DNA from 2 places in the Shewanella sp. GJ50-10 genome. Region 2 is predicted to be linked to the other one. Evidence: predicted binding sites of a transcription regulator. Region 2 holds the regulator's gene; the other holds the start of a gene.
What was found. The regulator sigma-54, encoded in region 2, starts transcription at its own class of promoters, with help from an activator protein. The targets are predictions, from matches to a motif close to GTTGGCACGNNNNTNGNNT.
Positions count from the first base shown of each region.

Region 1 (7,933 bases), 910 kb from region 2:
AACGGACATGAGTTCAGAAACTATTCATAAATTAGGTCTATCTGAAGTGGCTCGTATTCATGATGAGATGCGTGACATCATGAAGAAAGTGAAGTTTGATGGAAACTTACAAGAATTCATGGCATTCATGCGCGATGATGAGCAGTTTTACTACCCTGCAACTGATGCTGGTAAAACTCGCTATATGACTGAAGCAAAAGACTTAATTGATAACATGGAATCTCGTCTTGATGAAGTGTTCAACATCAAGCCAAAAGCGCAGCTAATCGTTAAACAAGTTGAAGCATTCCGTGAGAAGTCAGCGGGTAAAGCATTCTACGATGCACCAGCACCAGATGGCTCACGCCCAGGTACTTACTACGCTAACCTGTATGACATGAAAGCCATGCCAACATACCAAATGGAAGCGTTAGCTTACCATGAAGGTATTCCGGGCCATCACATGCAAATTGCGATTGCTCAAGAGCTTGAAGGTATTCCTAAGTTCCGCAAATATGGCGGCTATACGGCCTACATTGAAGGTTGGGGCTTATACACTGAGTACTTCCCTAAAGAGATGGGCTTATATGCTGATCCTTATTCTGACTTCGGTCGTTTAGCGATGGAGCTATGGCGCGCTTGTCGTTTAGTAGTTGATACTGGTATTCATTCAGAAAAATGGACCCGTGAGCAAGGTATTCAATACTATGTTGATAATACCCCAAATGCAGAATCTGATGCTGTGAAGATGGTTGAACGTCATATCGTGATGCCAGGTCAAGCAACCGCTTATAAAGTCGGTATGATTAAGATTTTAGAATTGCGTGAAGATGCTAAAAAGCAATTAGGTGATAAGTTTGATATTCGCCAGTTCCACACGCTAATTTTAGAAAATGGCCCACTGCCTTTAGATGTTTTAGAGGATAAAGTCACTGAATGGGTTAACGCGACTAAATAGTCCAAATTGACTTATCCAAGTTCAGTTACCCCTGTTGAGTTATAACTGTTAAGTTAGCTCAAACTTCAAAGATAGAAAAAAAGCCACTGTAGTCAGTGGCTTTTTTGTATCTACTTAAAGGTGATGACCAGTTCTAATTGTAATAGTGGCACAAACAAAACATAAGCAAATATCGTTTATATCAAACGTATATTCTGGGTAGGAATATAGGGGACGAAACTAAATTGGAACTATTGCAGTTTAAGCAAAGTTCATATGCAAAAATCTGAAATCAACAAACAATTCGATACGGCGGGTGTTTATTTTAGATAAAAATAACCCCAGAACATTGTCTGGGGTAAACCAATATAAACTAGGATGATGGTTTCAAAGCCGGCATTGTTCTAGTTTTAAAACCGTTGCCAGCAGTGATTCAAAATTTGCGAAGTTGCTGGTTTGCACATAAAGCTGAAAAGGGGTCATTTCTCAACAAGATGCGTGACTCAAACCATTCCGAATCAACTGAAATCTATTGTATTGATTTCAGAACATAGTTCAAGATGCATTTTATCGATTGTTTTTTATTTAAGACAAAGTTCAACTGGATAATTTTTAACCACAAACAATCAAGCCATTGTTTTTAATTAATAAATAAAAAAACCGCATATAAAAATGCGGTTTTGTTTTAAAATTTGAACAATGTTTCCATATATTCTTACGTATTTAACGACCTTCAGTGGTAATTATTTACGCAATTTGTATAAATGGTCATATTTAGTATCCCAATATGGAGTACTACCAATATGTCCTTTAATGAAATCAATGAACGAACTCACTTTTGGTGCAAGATGTTTACGACGAGGGTAAACCGCTTGAAGAGGCAAGTTATTGGTTAACTGCCAATCCGGTAACAAGGGAACTAAGGTTCCTTGCTCGATTTCATCTTCCATCAAGTAACTGGCTAAATATGCAATACCTAGTCCGCTTACAGCTGCTGATTTAAGCGCTGGAGCATTATCGACACGGAAGTTACCTGATACACCAATCTCGCAGTAGTCTTCGCCTTTCTTAAACTGCCACATACTGTGTTCATGCCATTCGCCTTGATACACAAGACAGTTATGATCCACTAGCTGCTCAGGGCGTGAAATAGTGCCGTTTTGAGCAATATACTCTGGCGATGCTGCAAGTAAGAATTGGCACTTCATCAATGGACGAGCCACCATGCCTAGAGGTAATTGCTCAGACATAGTTAATAATAAATCTAAGCCTTCACTTACCACATCAACTTTATGATCAAGTAAGCTTACTTGTAGCTCAAGCTCAGGATGTTTAGCCATAAACTCAGGTAAAGCTGGAATGATGTGCATAGTACCGAAAGACTGAGAAATACCCACTTTCAATACACCACGCGTGGCATCATTTAAGTTATGAACACTTGCGACGGCTTGTTCAGCATCGCGAAGCAACTCTTCACCTTGAATATAAAGCAAGTTACCTGCTTCTGTCAGACTCAAACTACGTGTAGTACGTTGAATAAGTTGAACCCCAAGTTTATGTTCAAGGTCAGCGACCTGAGTACTTACTTTCGACTTAGATATACTCAATCTTCTAGCTGCGGCGCTAAAACTTCCCGCGCGGGCAACATGAGTAAAAATAGCAATAGGTTCTAACAGTTCTAACATGGGAGTCGCCTTAAGCTGTTTACGACATTAAAAATAGTTTTTGGAATGCCAATCACTGTAACCTCCTCGAAACAAAACCGAACAAGATTTAAGCGATATAACGGTGCGAAAATGAATGCACTTTTTACCAAAAAAGAAATTAAATTGTGATAGTCCGTTATCCTGTATAGCCAATCAAAATTAAAACAATAAGTTAATCAAATTAGCTATGCAGTTTTATAATTTTATGGAGTATACCAAAAAAATCACAAATGGCTCTATATTTATAATATACAATTTTTTTATCAGAACAAATCATTAGTTATTCATAAATGCAGTTGAATTAGGATTTTAAGCGCATTTAAAACGAAAAAGCCCCTGCATATAGATACAGGGGAAGGTCAGGTGCATTTTAACAATGCTAGAAATTGAACAATCAAGATAATGAGTTTAGTAATAATAAATAGGGGTTACTTTTACTAAACTAATACCATTACCTGTTAGTTAAATACTCATGAACATCATTGAGCTCGATTCAACTAAATAAACTAAGACCACTTATTCGTAACGGTTATCTAGTGTTGCTAATTCGAATGATGCAAGCTCAGGGATTGACTTACGAACTTCTGATTCAAGAACCATAAGCTCCTCAAAATCAGCACAAATTCTTTCTGCTTTTTCTTCAATAGCTTGTGATTGGTCAGCAATTTGAAGTTCAATATCATCGCCTACTTTTTCCATTTTGCTAGAAAATGCTTCTATCTTCTCTTCAAAACTACCGCCTTCCGATGACATCATTTCAGCGCCAATTGCCATCATGAAACTTCCCATTGAATTAGCGATCATCGCTTCCATTTCTTTTTCAAAGTCTTCATTAAATGCATCTTCAATTGAAGACTCGGTAGCACCTATATAAAACTTATCACCTTGCTGATAAGCAGCTTCATCTACTCGTGTTTGAATACCTGCAAGTAATTCATCTAACTTAGCGCCAGTTGCATCACCAAAGATTGGAGTTAATGCTAAGCTAACCGCATCTGTTGCAAGCACAACCACTTCATTTACTAGGTCAATAATTTCTGGAACTTGTTGAGATAGTTCTTCTGAATAGTCGTTTAACAGTCTGCTTTGCTTACTGTCTAATTTGACCTTACTGCCTTCAACATACAACTCGCCCATTTCAACTCGATATAACTCCTCGCCCTTTTCGCTGATAAGCAGTTTTTTGGGTTCGACGGTTACGTCATAGTTTAAAGTGACATTACATTGTTCATCATCGATAGACAGCTTTGCCATAGCGGGTGACATTGCACCTGCAGTAAAAATAAGCCCTGACAAAGCAATACCTTTAATCAATCCGCTGGTGAAATTAGTTTGAGTTTTCATTCGCTCTTCCTTAGCTGTAAATAAAGCCAGTCATTAATGTATAGACTGAATTTTTAATTTGGTTATCAATTGTGTTATTTGTAAAACTTATATTAGATAAAGCACAGTCCATGCCAATAATGAAAAAGCCTTTTATTTCAGTAAATAAGTAGAATTAATTTTAAATGGAGATCAATATAGAATTAGGAAGTTAACCGACTATGAGTGAAATAAACAACAAAGTGGTGTATTTCACTCATTGGTAATATTCTGAAAAGAAGAGTTTAAAAACTGGGGAAAATGAACGACTAACTGAGTTGCTTGCTTAGTTACTTACGCTCGTTGCTCACTTAGTTGCTCACGTTAGAAACTTACTGGGCAGCCAATAAAGCAAGCGGTTAAAAAATTGAACGACCTAAAGACTGAGATAAATACTCAAGCATACGAGTACCAGCCAAAGAGTTGCCATTTTGGTCTAGCTCAGGAGACCACACACAAATAGACATATCACCGGGTATAACCGCAATAATACCGCCACCTACTCCACTCTTACCTGGCATACCAACTCTATAAGCAAACTCACCAGCACCATCATATAAACCAGAGGTAGCCAATAATGCATTTAGCTGTCTGGTTTGCACTGGCGTAATTAATTGCTCATTTTGTAGCGTCTTGCCACGATTAGCTAAATAGAACATTGCCTTTGATAAGTCAGCGCAATTCATCTTTAACGAGCAATAATGAAAATAGCTTTTTAATACCGTATCGACATTGCCATCAAAATTACCAAATGATTTCATCAGGTATGCTATGGATGCGTTTCTGGCACTAAATTTAAACTCTGAATTGGCCACATTTTTGTCAAAGCAAATATGTGAATTACCACTGAGCTTTCTTACTTCTTCAAGCATACGGTGCTTTGGTGCACTTTGCCTTGCCTGAATCAAGTCTGCAATCACTAACGCGCCAGCGTTGATAAAGGGATTACGCGGAATGCCACGCTCTAACTCAACTTGCACTAGCGAGTTAAAAGACTGGCCAGATGGTTCTTTGCCCACTCTGCTCCAAATCTCATCTTCACTATATAAGCTAAGCGCTAGTGTAAGGCTGAAAACCTTAGAAATACTTTGAATTGAGAACGGCTCTAGGTAATCACCAGCGCCCATGGTTTGACCATCAGCAGTGGTCACTGCAATCGCAATTTTATTAGGATCGACATTTCCCAGTGCAGGAATGTAGTTTGCCACCTTCCCAGAACCAATAAGTGGCCGAACTTTGTCGACCACTTCTTCAAGCAATATCTGCTCAGGCATTGGCTGAATTAGCCCCACCAGATGTCATATAATGCACTGACTTCAAGTTCAGAAACTTTCTTTGCTTCCCAAAATGCTTTAACGGCAGCAACATCTTCTTCGGTACATTTACCAATTTGCTGTGTAGCAATGATGCCTTCCCACATTTTGTGGCCGCCACCATGGAAACCTAAGTTACGAGGCTCGATAACTTGATCGATAAACTCATCAACAGTTTTATCAATGTCTTCTTCAGAAATTGATTCTTCAAAAGTCCAGACCACATCAAAACCAAGTTCTTGGAACTCATCAACGCGTAATTTTTTACGTAAACGGCGAGTACGATTCTTAGCCATGTTTATATCCTAGTTTGTATTATCGTTTAAAAATTATTATGTAAAATCAACAGTAAACTATCTTAGCTTACTCTTTCAAACATTAAATCCCAAACGCCATGGCCTAAACGATGACCACGAGCTTCAAATTTGGTTAATGGACGATGATCAGGGCGTTCAACCACAGTGTTAGTTTCAGATTGGTTTTTATACCCTTCTGCACCAGACATCACTTCAAGCATATGCTCACTGTAGTTCTCCCAGTCTGTTGCCATATGGAAAACACCACCAATTTTAAGCTTACGGCGAATAAGTTCAGCAAATTCAGCTTGGACAATACGACGTTTATGATGACGCTTTTTATGCCATGGATCAGGGAAGAACAATTGCACGCGACTGAGTGAACCGTCCGCTATACTGTTTTCAAGTACTTCCATAGCATCGTGATGATAAACACGTAGGTTAGTCACTTCCGCTTTACCTGCATCAACAAGACAAGCACCAACACCCGGCTTATGAACTTCAATACCGATATAATTTAGTTCAGGGGCAGCTTGCGCCATTTCAACTAAAGAAGCGCCCATACCAAAGCCGATTTCTAATACGGTGTCAGCTTCACGGTTAAATACTTCAGTAAGATTAATCGCCTCAGGAGTGTAATCTAACCCCATTGTTGGCCAGTAAGATTCAATTGCTTGAGCTTGGCCTTTTGTTAGGCGCCCTTCTCTCAATACAAAGCTTCTAATCTTACGAATATATTTGCCATCTTCGTTAAATTCAGCGGTAGTCACGTCGCTCATGTTTGCCTCATCAATTGGGTGCTTATAAAAGTGACCCAATGTTTCACTTCAAATTCATAAAATAGTCGGTAAGTATATCGCAAATTCAGCCTGACTAAAGTAGTTAACGTGCTTTCAAGCAAAGATTGTTATGCCTTAAGGCTATTTTTTACTGAAGTTTGACTACATTAATCAAAATAGCAGCATTTAATAGCCTATTTTAAGCATCAAATGATTTGCATGAACCCAATATCAACTGGCTCTAACTGAGTCCTCACTCAATTATCAGCTTTATCGAAAACCGCTTCTAGCTTGTTAATCCACACCTTGGCATATACACTGCCCCGATGAAAAAAGTTAACTCCTTTTCCGAGCGTAATTTTTCTGACCGAATTGTCGCTTGGTACGATGTTCATGGCCGTAAAACATTACCTTGGCAAATGAATAAAACCCCATACAGAGTATGGATTTCTGAGATCATGCTACAGCAAACTCAAGTAGCAACAGTCATCCCTTACTATGAAAAGTTCATGGTAAGTTTTCCTTCTATTGAAGACTTAGCCAATGCCTCTGAAGATGATGTTCTGCACCATTGGACTGGCCTAGGTTATTACGCCCGTGCCAGAAACCTACATAAAGCTGCCAAAGCAGTATGTGAACAACATGCTGGTAAGTTTCCTGAATCTTTAGATGAAGTGATTGCACTACCAGGCATTGGGCGTTCAACTGCTGGTGCAATATTGTCACTCGCCCTTGGGCAGCATCATTCCATATTAGATGGCAACGTCAAACGAGTCCTTGCAAGACATGGGGCTATTGAAGGCTGGCCGGGGCAAAAAGCGGTTGAGCAAAAGTTATGGACCTTAACTGACTCTCTGACGCCAAAAGCTGATGTGCGTAAGTTTAATCAAGCCATGATGGATATCGGTTCTGCCGTTTGTACTCGCAGCAAACCTCGTTGCGATGAATGCCCCGTTGCTATTGACTGTAAAGCGCAGCTTGCAGGCAAACAAACCGAATATCCTGGTAAAAAACCTAAAAAGGCAATTCCAACCAAGTCTGCTTGGATGTTAGTCGTTAAACAAGATGGTCAAGTTGTATTAAATAAACGACCACCAGCTGGCATTTGGGGCGGGCTATGGTGTTTCCCTCAGTTTGAAACTGAAGCTGATTTGCATGCCCATGTTTCATCTGAGTTTACCCATAAGAAAATAGCTCATACAGAAACTGAATGGCTTGCAGGCTTTAGGCATACCTTTAGTCACTTCCACTTAGATATTCAGCCAATCTTAATTGATATTGAATTAACACAAGATTTAGCAGAATTTGAAACCAGTGTAATGGAACAAAACCAGACTCTCTGGTATAACATACATCATCCAGCTAAAGTCGGATTAGCCGCAGCAACCGAGCGGATTTTATCTCACTTAGTCGCACTTTCAGCAGCAGATCCTCAATAGGATCCCGTTAAGGAAACATCATGGCTCGTAATGTTAATTGCGCATATTTAAAAAAAGAAGCACCAGGTTTAGATTTTCAACTTTATCCAGGTGAAGTTGGCAAACGAATTTTCGATACTATT
Region 1 covers NZ_JBVVSS010000001.1:1,252,316-1,260,248, reverse strand. Annotated here, with positions in the region: gene AC0L4E_RS05290 (DUF885 domain-containing protein) at 1-937, shown strand, start outside; gene AC0L4E_RS05285 (LysR family transcriptional regulator) at 1,660-2,601, opposite strand; gene AC0L4E_RS05280 (YggN family protein) at 3,139-3,966, opposite strand; gene glsB (glutaminase B) at 4,344-5,258, opposite strand; gene AC0L4E_RS05270 (50S ribosome-binding protein YggL) at 5,267-5,593, opposite strand; gene trmB (tRNA (guanosine(46)-N7)-methyltransferase TrmB) at 5,656-6,372, opposite strand; gene mutY (A/G-specific adenine glycosylase) at 6,699-7,811, shown strand; gene AC0L4E_RS05255 (oxidative damage protection protein) at 7,832-7,933, shown strand, end outside.
Region 1: a site for sigma-54 is predicted at 4,066-4,084, ahead of AC0L4E_RS05280 (YggN family protein). Genes of this name have one in related genera too.

Region 2 (7,933 bases):
ATTAATTGCTGAAAGTACTGGTGACGGTAAAGATCGCGTTATTACGATTTTCCAGCCAGAGAACTACCCAGATTTAAATGATTCAAAAGGCAATTCAGAGCAGCCTGAATTAGAATCACCAAAAACTGAAGAGTCAGAAAAGCTCATTGAAGATCAAGCAGCATCAATCAATGAAGTGAAAACAGAAGCTAATAATGCTGAAATAACAGCGACTGAAGTAACTGATACAGAAGCTTCTACGCCTGTAGTCGAAGTGCCTGAAGCAAATGCAGACACTTCAATTGAAGGCCTGCAAATTGAAGACAAGCCAAGTACAGATTCATTACCTGAAACACCAGCGCTAGAGCAAACTCAATAATGACACAAATAACGTTAACAGCTGAAAACTTGGCAAAAAGTTATAAAAGCCGTCAAGTGGTTAAAAATGTCAGCCTGACAGTTAAAACCGGGCAAATTGTTGGGCTATTAGGGCCAAATGGTGCAGGTAAAACCACCACCTTTTATATGGTGGTTGGGTTAGTTAAAAGCGATAAAGGCCGGATATTAATTGATTCTGACGATCTCACCGCAGACCCAATGCACCTTCGTGCTCGAAAAGGCATTGGTTATTTGCCACAAGAAGCCAGTATTTTTCGAAAGCTGACTGTACACGATAATATTATGGCTGTACTACAAACTCGCAAGAGTTTAACCACAGAGCAGCGTATTGAAGAATTAGAGCACTTATTAGAAGAGTTCAATATCACCCATATTCGAGATAGCCAAGGCATGGCATTATCGGGTGGTGAACGTCGCCGAGTAGAAATCGCACGCGCATTGGCAGCCAATCCTAAGTTCATTTTATTGGATGAGCCTTTCGCAGGTGTTGATCCTATCTCTGTGATAGATATCAAGAAAATTATTCAACAATTAAAAAGTCGTGGTTTAGGTGTGTTAATTACAGACCATAATGTTCGTGAAACACTTGATGTGTGTGAGCGCGCGTATATTGTCAGCCACGGAGATTTAATTGCAGAAGGCACGCCTGCTGAAATCTTAGACAATCAGCAAGTCAGGTCAGTATACTTAGGTGAGCAATTCAAGCTATAGTTAGCATTCTTTAGTGCACAATATGGCATTTCGCGACCAGTATCAGTCCCACTTTTTAGCGCTATGTTCTAGACTCAACTTAAGCCAAGGTTCAGCTTAAGCCTAGAAGCAGTTTAAAAAGGTGCTAGACCCACACAATTGTTAGTCGCGATGATGAAATTCAATTAGGGATAAGCGGTAAATGAAAGCCTCACTCCAACTTAAAATGGGTCAACACCTGACAATGACCCCTCAGTTGCAACAAGCCATTCGCTTATTGCAACTTTCCTCATTGGAGCTCCAGCAAGAAATTCAACAAGCACTAGACTCAAATCCACTCCTTGAGCTCGAAGATGAGTTTGCTAAAGCAAAAGAACCTGTAAAAGAGAACGCCCAGCAAACCGATACTGATTTTAGTGACAACAGCCAAGTTACCGTTGAAAAAGACACCTCAACAGTTGATACCACAGAATCATTGACCAAAGAGTCAATGCCTGAAGATCTCCCAATGGACACCACATGGGATGAAGTTTATACCGCCTCTCCTAGCTCAGGTTCTGGGGCAGTTGCTCGTGATGACGATATGCCCTTTCAAGGTGAAACCACCGAAGGCCTTTATGAACATCTTGAGTGGCAAAAAAACCTTACCCCATTTTCAGAAAATGATTTGGTCATCGCCACTGCCATTATCGATGCAGTAGATGAGCGTGGTTATTTAACTCAAACCACCGAAGATATTTTACAAGCTTTAGGTCTTGAAGATATTGAACTCGACGAAGTTGAAGCCGTACTCAAACGAGTTCAGCATTTTGATCCTGTAGGCGTTGCAGCAAGAGATTTAAGTGAATGCTTAATGATCCAACTCGGGCAATACCCTGATGAGATCCCTTGCATCGACAATGTAAAATTGCTCATCGGTGAACACCTTGATTTAATTGCTGGTCGCGACTTTAGATTATTAATGCGTAAAACCAAGCTTAAAGAAGATGATCTACGTGAAGCGATTCAATTTATTCAAACGCTGAACCCTCGTCCAGGCTTACAAATCACTCCTATTAAAGATGAATATGTCATTCCTGATGTGACAGTGTTTAAAAAGAGTGGTCGTTGGGTCGTTGAATTAAATCCAGATAACATGCCAAAAATTGGTGTGAATCAGCAATATGCAGCTATGGCGAAAGGTTCTGCAAATCAGTCAGACAGCCAGTTTATTCGCGGCCATTTACAAGAAGCAAAATGGTTTATTAAGAGTATTGAAAGCCGCAATGAAACCTTATTAAAAGTGGCTAATTGCATTGTGCAATTCCAGCAAGGCTTCTTTGAGTTTGGTGAAGAAGCCATGAAACCAATGGTACTTAATGACATTGCTGAAGCCGTTGAGATGCATGAATCAACCATTTCTCGTGTTACCACTCAAAAGTACATGCACACCCCTCGCGGACTTTTTGAACTAAAATATTTCTTCTCTAGCCACGTTAGTACCGATGATGGCGGAGAATGTTCTTCTACTGCAATTCGTGCCTTTATTAAGAAACTTGTTGCAGCGGAAAACCAGAAAAAGCCACTTAGCGATAGTAAAATGGCGACGCTACTGGCTGAACAAGGGATTAATGTTGCTCGGCGTACGATCGCCAAATATCGTGAAGCAATGCTCATCCCTCCCTCAAACCAACGCAAGAGCTTATAAGCCTTTGTTATTGGAGGATGATCTATGCAAATTAACCTGACTGGGCACCATGTAGAAATCACGCAATCTTTACGTGAGTATGTACAAACTAAGTTTTCAAAGCTTGAACGACACTTCGAACAGATCAATAATGTACACGTTGTGCTCAATGTTCAGAAGCTGCAACAAATTGCTGAAGCAAAATTGCACCTCAAAGGAGGTGAAGTTTTTGCCGTATCTCAGAACGCAGATATGTATGTCGCAATTGACGCCCTGATAGACAAATTAGATCGTCAGGTAATTAAACACAAAGAGAAGTTAATTAAACACTAACGATGGAACTTCGTACCATTCTGCAGCCGGCGTGCACCTCCTGCGCCACGCCGGGCAGTAAGAAAAAAGTACTGGAACTTATCAGCGATTTAATGGCTGCCCAGTACCCAACCCTATCTTCACAGGCTATTTTTGAAAGTTTAATAGCTCGTGAAAAAATGGGTAGTACAGGTATAGGAAATGGCATAGCGATTCCCCATGGTCGATTAACTGATATCGAACAACCGATAGCAATTTTGATCAAGTGTGAAGAAGGCATCGAGTTTGATGCTATCGATAAAAAACCCGTGGATATATTATTTGCGCTGCTAGTTCCTTCTGATCAATGCCAACAGCATTTAAGTACGCTGTCGACGATGGCTGAAAAACTGAGCGATAAATTAATCCTTAAGCGACTTCGAAAGAGTCATGACGCTACAGAACTTTATCAGGTTATTACTGCATGAAACTTGTCATCGTATCAGGACGATCAGGCTCAGGTAAATCAGTTGCACTAAGGGTATTAGAAGATTTAGGTTATTACTGTGTTGATAACCTTCCTTTACCACTTATTGGCAGCTTACTTGAGCAGCTCAAAGGAAATAACGAACTTGTCGCTATTAGCGTCGACGTTCGAAATATTGAAGAGCAAGGTAAAGTGCTTAAAGAGCAAATAGCCTTATTATCTGATGATACGACCATCATTAGTTTATTCTTAAACTCAAATGATCAGGTTCTGCTTAAACGCTACAGTGAAACCCGTCGATTACATCCTCTTTCTAAGAATCAAATCTCGTTACAAGAAGCCATTCAGCTTGAAGGTCGATTACTCGAACCGATTGCTAAAATGGTTGATCACTACATTGATACCTCGCAATTGACCATTTATGATCTTAGCGATCAGGTCAGACAGATATTAATGGGCAGTGTTGATAAAGAGTTAGTGATTCATTTTGAGTCATTTGGCTTCAAGCATGGCATGCCAGCTGAAGCTGACTTTATGTTTGATGTGCGTTTCTTACCCAATCCACATTGGGAAACAGAGCTAAGACCGTTAACTGGCTTAGATCAGCCAGTTCAAGAATTTTTAGGCAGACAACCTCTAGTCAATAAATTCATTTGGCAAATTGAAAACCTATTTGAAACCTGGATGCCGCACCTTGAACGTAATAACCGTAGCTACTTAACCATAGCTATAGGTTGTACAGGCGGCCAGCATCGCTCGGTCTACATTGCCGATCAACTAACTAAACGCTTCAGTAATAGTAAGCATCAAGTCAGTGCTCGTCACAGAGAACTCAAACTGTGACATCCCCTGCGAGTATTTCAAAAGAAATTACTATCAGTAATAAACTCGGGCTCCATGCTAGAGCGGCCACCAAGTTGGCTATTTTAGCCACCGAGTTTGAAGCGAACATCACGCTTATCCAAGGCGAAAAACAAGCCAGCGCTGCGAGTGTATTAGGACTATTAATGCTCGAAAGTGGCATTGGTAAAGTCATCACTGTTGAAGCTAGCGGCGCAGATGCGCAGCAAGCGTTAGATGCGGTGTGTAAATTGATAAATGATAAGTTTGACGAAGAAAGCTAATTTTTCTCACTCTCAACCCTTTAGTTCAACCTACTATTTGGCTCTTGTTTCAGTTATCAATAAAACAAAATAAAAAACTAACAAATCACACTGGCAATACGACGACTTCTGCAGTTAATTCTCTTTATATTTGTTTTGTTCGCTATACTCATTAAAGTCTAACAAAAATCAATAAAGCGCTTAATTTTTATGCAGTAACTTATCAAGAAATAGAAACTGCTTCTCCCTTTCCACCCTGTTAAGTTAATATTGGCAATCGAATTTTTGAGGAGTGGCGAATGGGTATCGAAGTAATCGACAGCGAGCTTACCGAACAACGCCTAAATCAGCTGACCCAGGCATTGGGCAGCGGTATGTTTGTCCATGTAAGAAACATGCTACATGATATGGCAGCATCAGATGTCGCCCTCATTCTTGAATCTTCACCACCTAAAACTCGTCAAGTACTATGGCAACTTATTGACCAAGAGCAAGCGGGTGAGATCCTCGAAGAATTAGGTGAAGAACTTAAAGACTCCTTGATCAGTGGCATGTCACCTGAAAAAGTGGCTCAAGCAACGTCGGGTATGGATACCGATGATCTAGCCTACATTTTAAGAAGTCTCCCAGACGCCGTGTATAAAAAAGTACTGCAATCAATGAGCAGTCAAGATCGCCACCGCGTCGAGCAAGCATTATCTTACCCAGATGATACTGCTGGCAGTATCATGAACACAGATACTGTCACCTTGCGCCCTGACGTCAATATTGACGTAGTACTGCGCTACCTTCGCCAACGTGGAAACTTACCCGATACCACAGACACCTTGTATGTGGTTGATAGAAACGATCATGTACTTGGTGGTGTTAGGCTAGCTGATTTACTTACCTGTAATCCAAGTGAAACCATCCGTACCATCATGGATCCTGAGCTTGAAAGTATCCCAGTTGATATGCCTGACAATGAGGTCGCCCAGTTATTCGAGCGTCATGATTGGATCTCAGCTCCCGTGGTAGATGAAGAACAAAAGCTACTTGGGCGTATCACCATTGATGATGTCGTCGATGTTATTCGTGAAGATGCCGAACATTCCATGATGGGGATGGCAGGTATGGATGATGATGAAGATACATTCGGCCCTGTCATGAAAAGTACTTTCAGACGCTCTCTATGGCTCACCATCAACTTGTTTGCCGCTTTACTTGCTGCATCAGTCAGTAACATGTTTGAAGGCACCTTAGAGCAGTTTGCAACGATTGCGATCTTAATGACGATTGTACCTAGTATGGGCGGTGTGGCAGGCAATCAAACTCTCGCATTGGTTATTCGTGGTATCGCATTAGGTCATATCGGCCAAAGTAACTCTCGCTGGCTTATTGGTAAAGAGTTAGCCATTGGCTTCCTAAATGGGATCATGTGGTCAGTACTGGTATTTTTCGCGGTATGGCTTTGGAAAGATGACATTGCTTTAGGCGGCTTGATTGGTGGCGCGATGCTAATCAACATGACCGTAGCAGGCTTAGCTGGGGCGAGTATTCCATTGTTCCTTAAAAAGCTAAACATTGACCCTGCACTCGCTGGCGGAATGGTACTTACCACAGTCACTGATGTCATTGGCTTATTCGCATTCTTAGGATTGGCAACAATATTCTTGATGTAATTAGGGCCTGTTGATATTGCGTAGTTAAAACAATATATCGAACACAGAGCGCTAAATTAAATCCATGCAACTCAAGCAACTCTAAATGTAGCAAAAGGGGCATGGATTTTTTGTGTCTGCTGTTCAAGCCTCTAGTCCTATATAAAAAGCAAATACAATTCACGAGATTCCACTCTCAACTCTCAGCTTTATAGTGCTTTCATGCCAATATTCAGGTTCAAATTTCTGACACAAAGTTAGGTTACTATCATAGGCTAAACCCCTGGTTAATTCACTTTACCAATTTATCTTATATTTGCACCAAAAAAGAACCATTGCACCATGGTGAAGCATAACCACATTTTAGAGTTAACACTTTAAAAAATTAAACAATTGTTTTTAAACGAATAAATATTTATTTTAAAATTGGCACAAGTATTCCATATAGATATATACCACCTAAGGGGTAGTTTAATAATTGACCAATTTAGCGTGAATAGGGTAAGTTTTATAGCAGTACTTTTAGAACCTAGAGCATTTAAAACCTAGAGCATTTAAAACCTAGAGCATTTAAAACCTAGAGCATTTAAAACCTAGAGCATTTATAAGGAGAACAACATGGATCATTTAAAAACTATTTTTGAGCAATGCCAGTATCAATGGAACTTCTTTAATCATCTAGGTTTTAGCAGCTGGGATGTTGAAAACAACATCAATAAAAAATAGCACTTAGCAAACAGATTAATTTATCCACCTGACTTGGTGAACTCGATTAAGAAAGTGGAACAGACAATAGCAGTGACAAGTTAGAGCAGTAGGTAGCGTTATGACAACATTAAATAGAATCTATTCAAACGAGCTTAAACAGCAAGTGATCATAGAAGTTCAGCAACATAATCGATTAATTTCGGATGTCGCAAAGCAATACAGTGTGTCAGCTAAAACCATCTACCAGTGGGTAAGAAAAAAGATAATAAACTTGTATCGAATATGAAAAAAAGTGCCATTACAGCTGAAATTGCAAACTTACAACGTAAGCTAACGCAGCTAAATCAACAGCTTGTTGCAATTAATGGCAATTAACTCGTTTTAACGATGAATACAATTAGCATATTGGTTCATTAGCGGTTCAGGCAAGATAAGTGGCTTTAACTTTCGTCCCCCAGCGACAGTTAGATAAATTTAGTCACTTTTCTTGTCAATTTTATAGTGACAGTTCGAGCAGGTTGTTTGATTAATTTGCCTCGGACCTTCATTAGCGGTTCAGGCAAGATAAATGGCTTTAACTTTCGTCCCCCAGCGACAGTTAGATATACAGTCATTTTTCTTGTCAATTTTATAGTGACAGTTCGAGCAGATTGTTTGATTAATTTGCCTCGGACCATCATTAGCGGTTCAGGCAAGATAAGTGGCTTTAACTTTCGTCCCCCAGCGACAGTTAGATATACAGTCATTTTTCTTGTCAATTTTATAGTGACATTTGACCACTAAGTTAAGCGAGTTGGTTTAAAAGTCATTAGCTGTTCCGGCAAGATAGGTTGTTTTGATATTAATTTTCGGTCCCCAGCGAAAATTAATGAAATCACAGCTCTTCTTGTCAACTTATTAGGCTGAACTTAATGGTATAGGCATTCAGTTCATGCTTAACGTGTTACGACAAACTTACTTAACTTCTCAT
Region 2 covers NZ_JBVVSS010000001.1:337,420-345,352, reverse strand. Annotated here, with positions in the region: partial or broken gene lptA (lipopolysaccharide transport periplasmic protein LptA) at 1-73, shown strand, start outside; gene lptB (LPS export ABC transporter ATP-binding protein) at 358-1,089, shown strand; gene AC0L4E_RS01325 (RNA polymerase factor sigma-54) at 1,271-2,755, shown strand; gene hpf (ribosome hibernation promoting factor) at 2,780-3,067, shown strand; gene ptsN (PTS IIA-like nitrogen regulatory protein PtsN) at 3,070-3,513, shown strand; gene rapZ (RNase adapter RapZ) at 3,510-4,355, shown strand; gene AC0L4E_RS01305 (HPr family phosphocarrier protein) at 4,370-4,636, shown strand; gene mgtE (magnesium transporter) at 4,915-6,276, shown strand; gene AC0L4E_RS01295 (transposase) at 7,082-7,249, shown strand.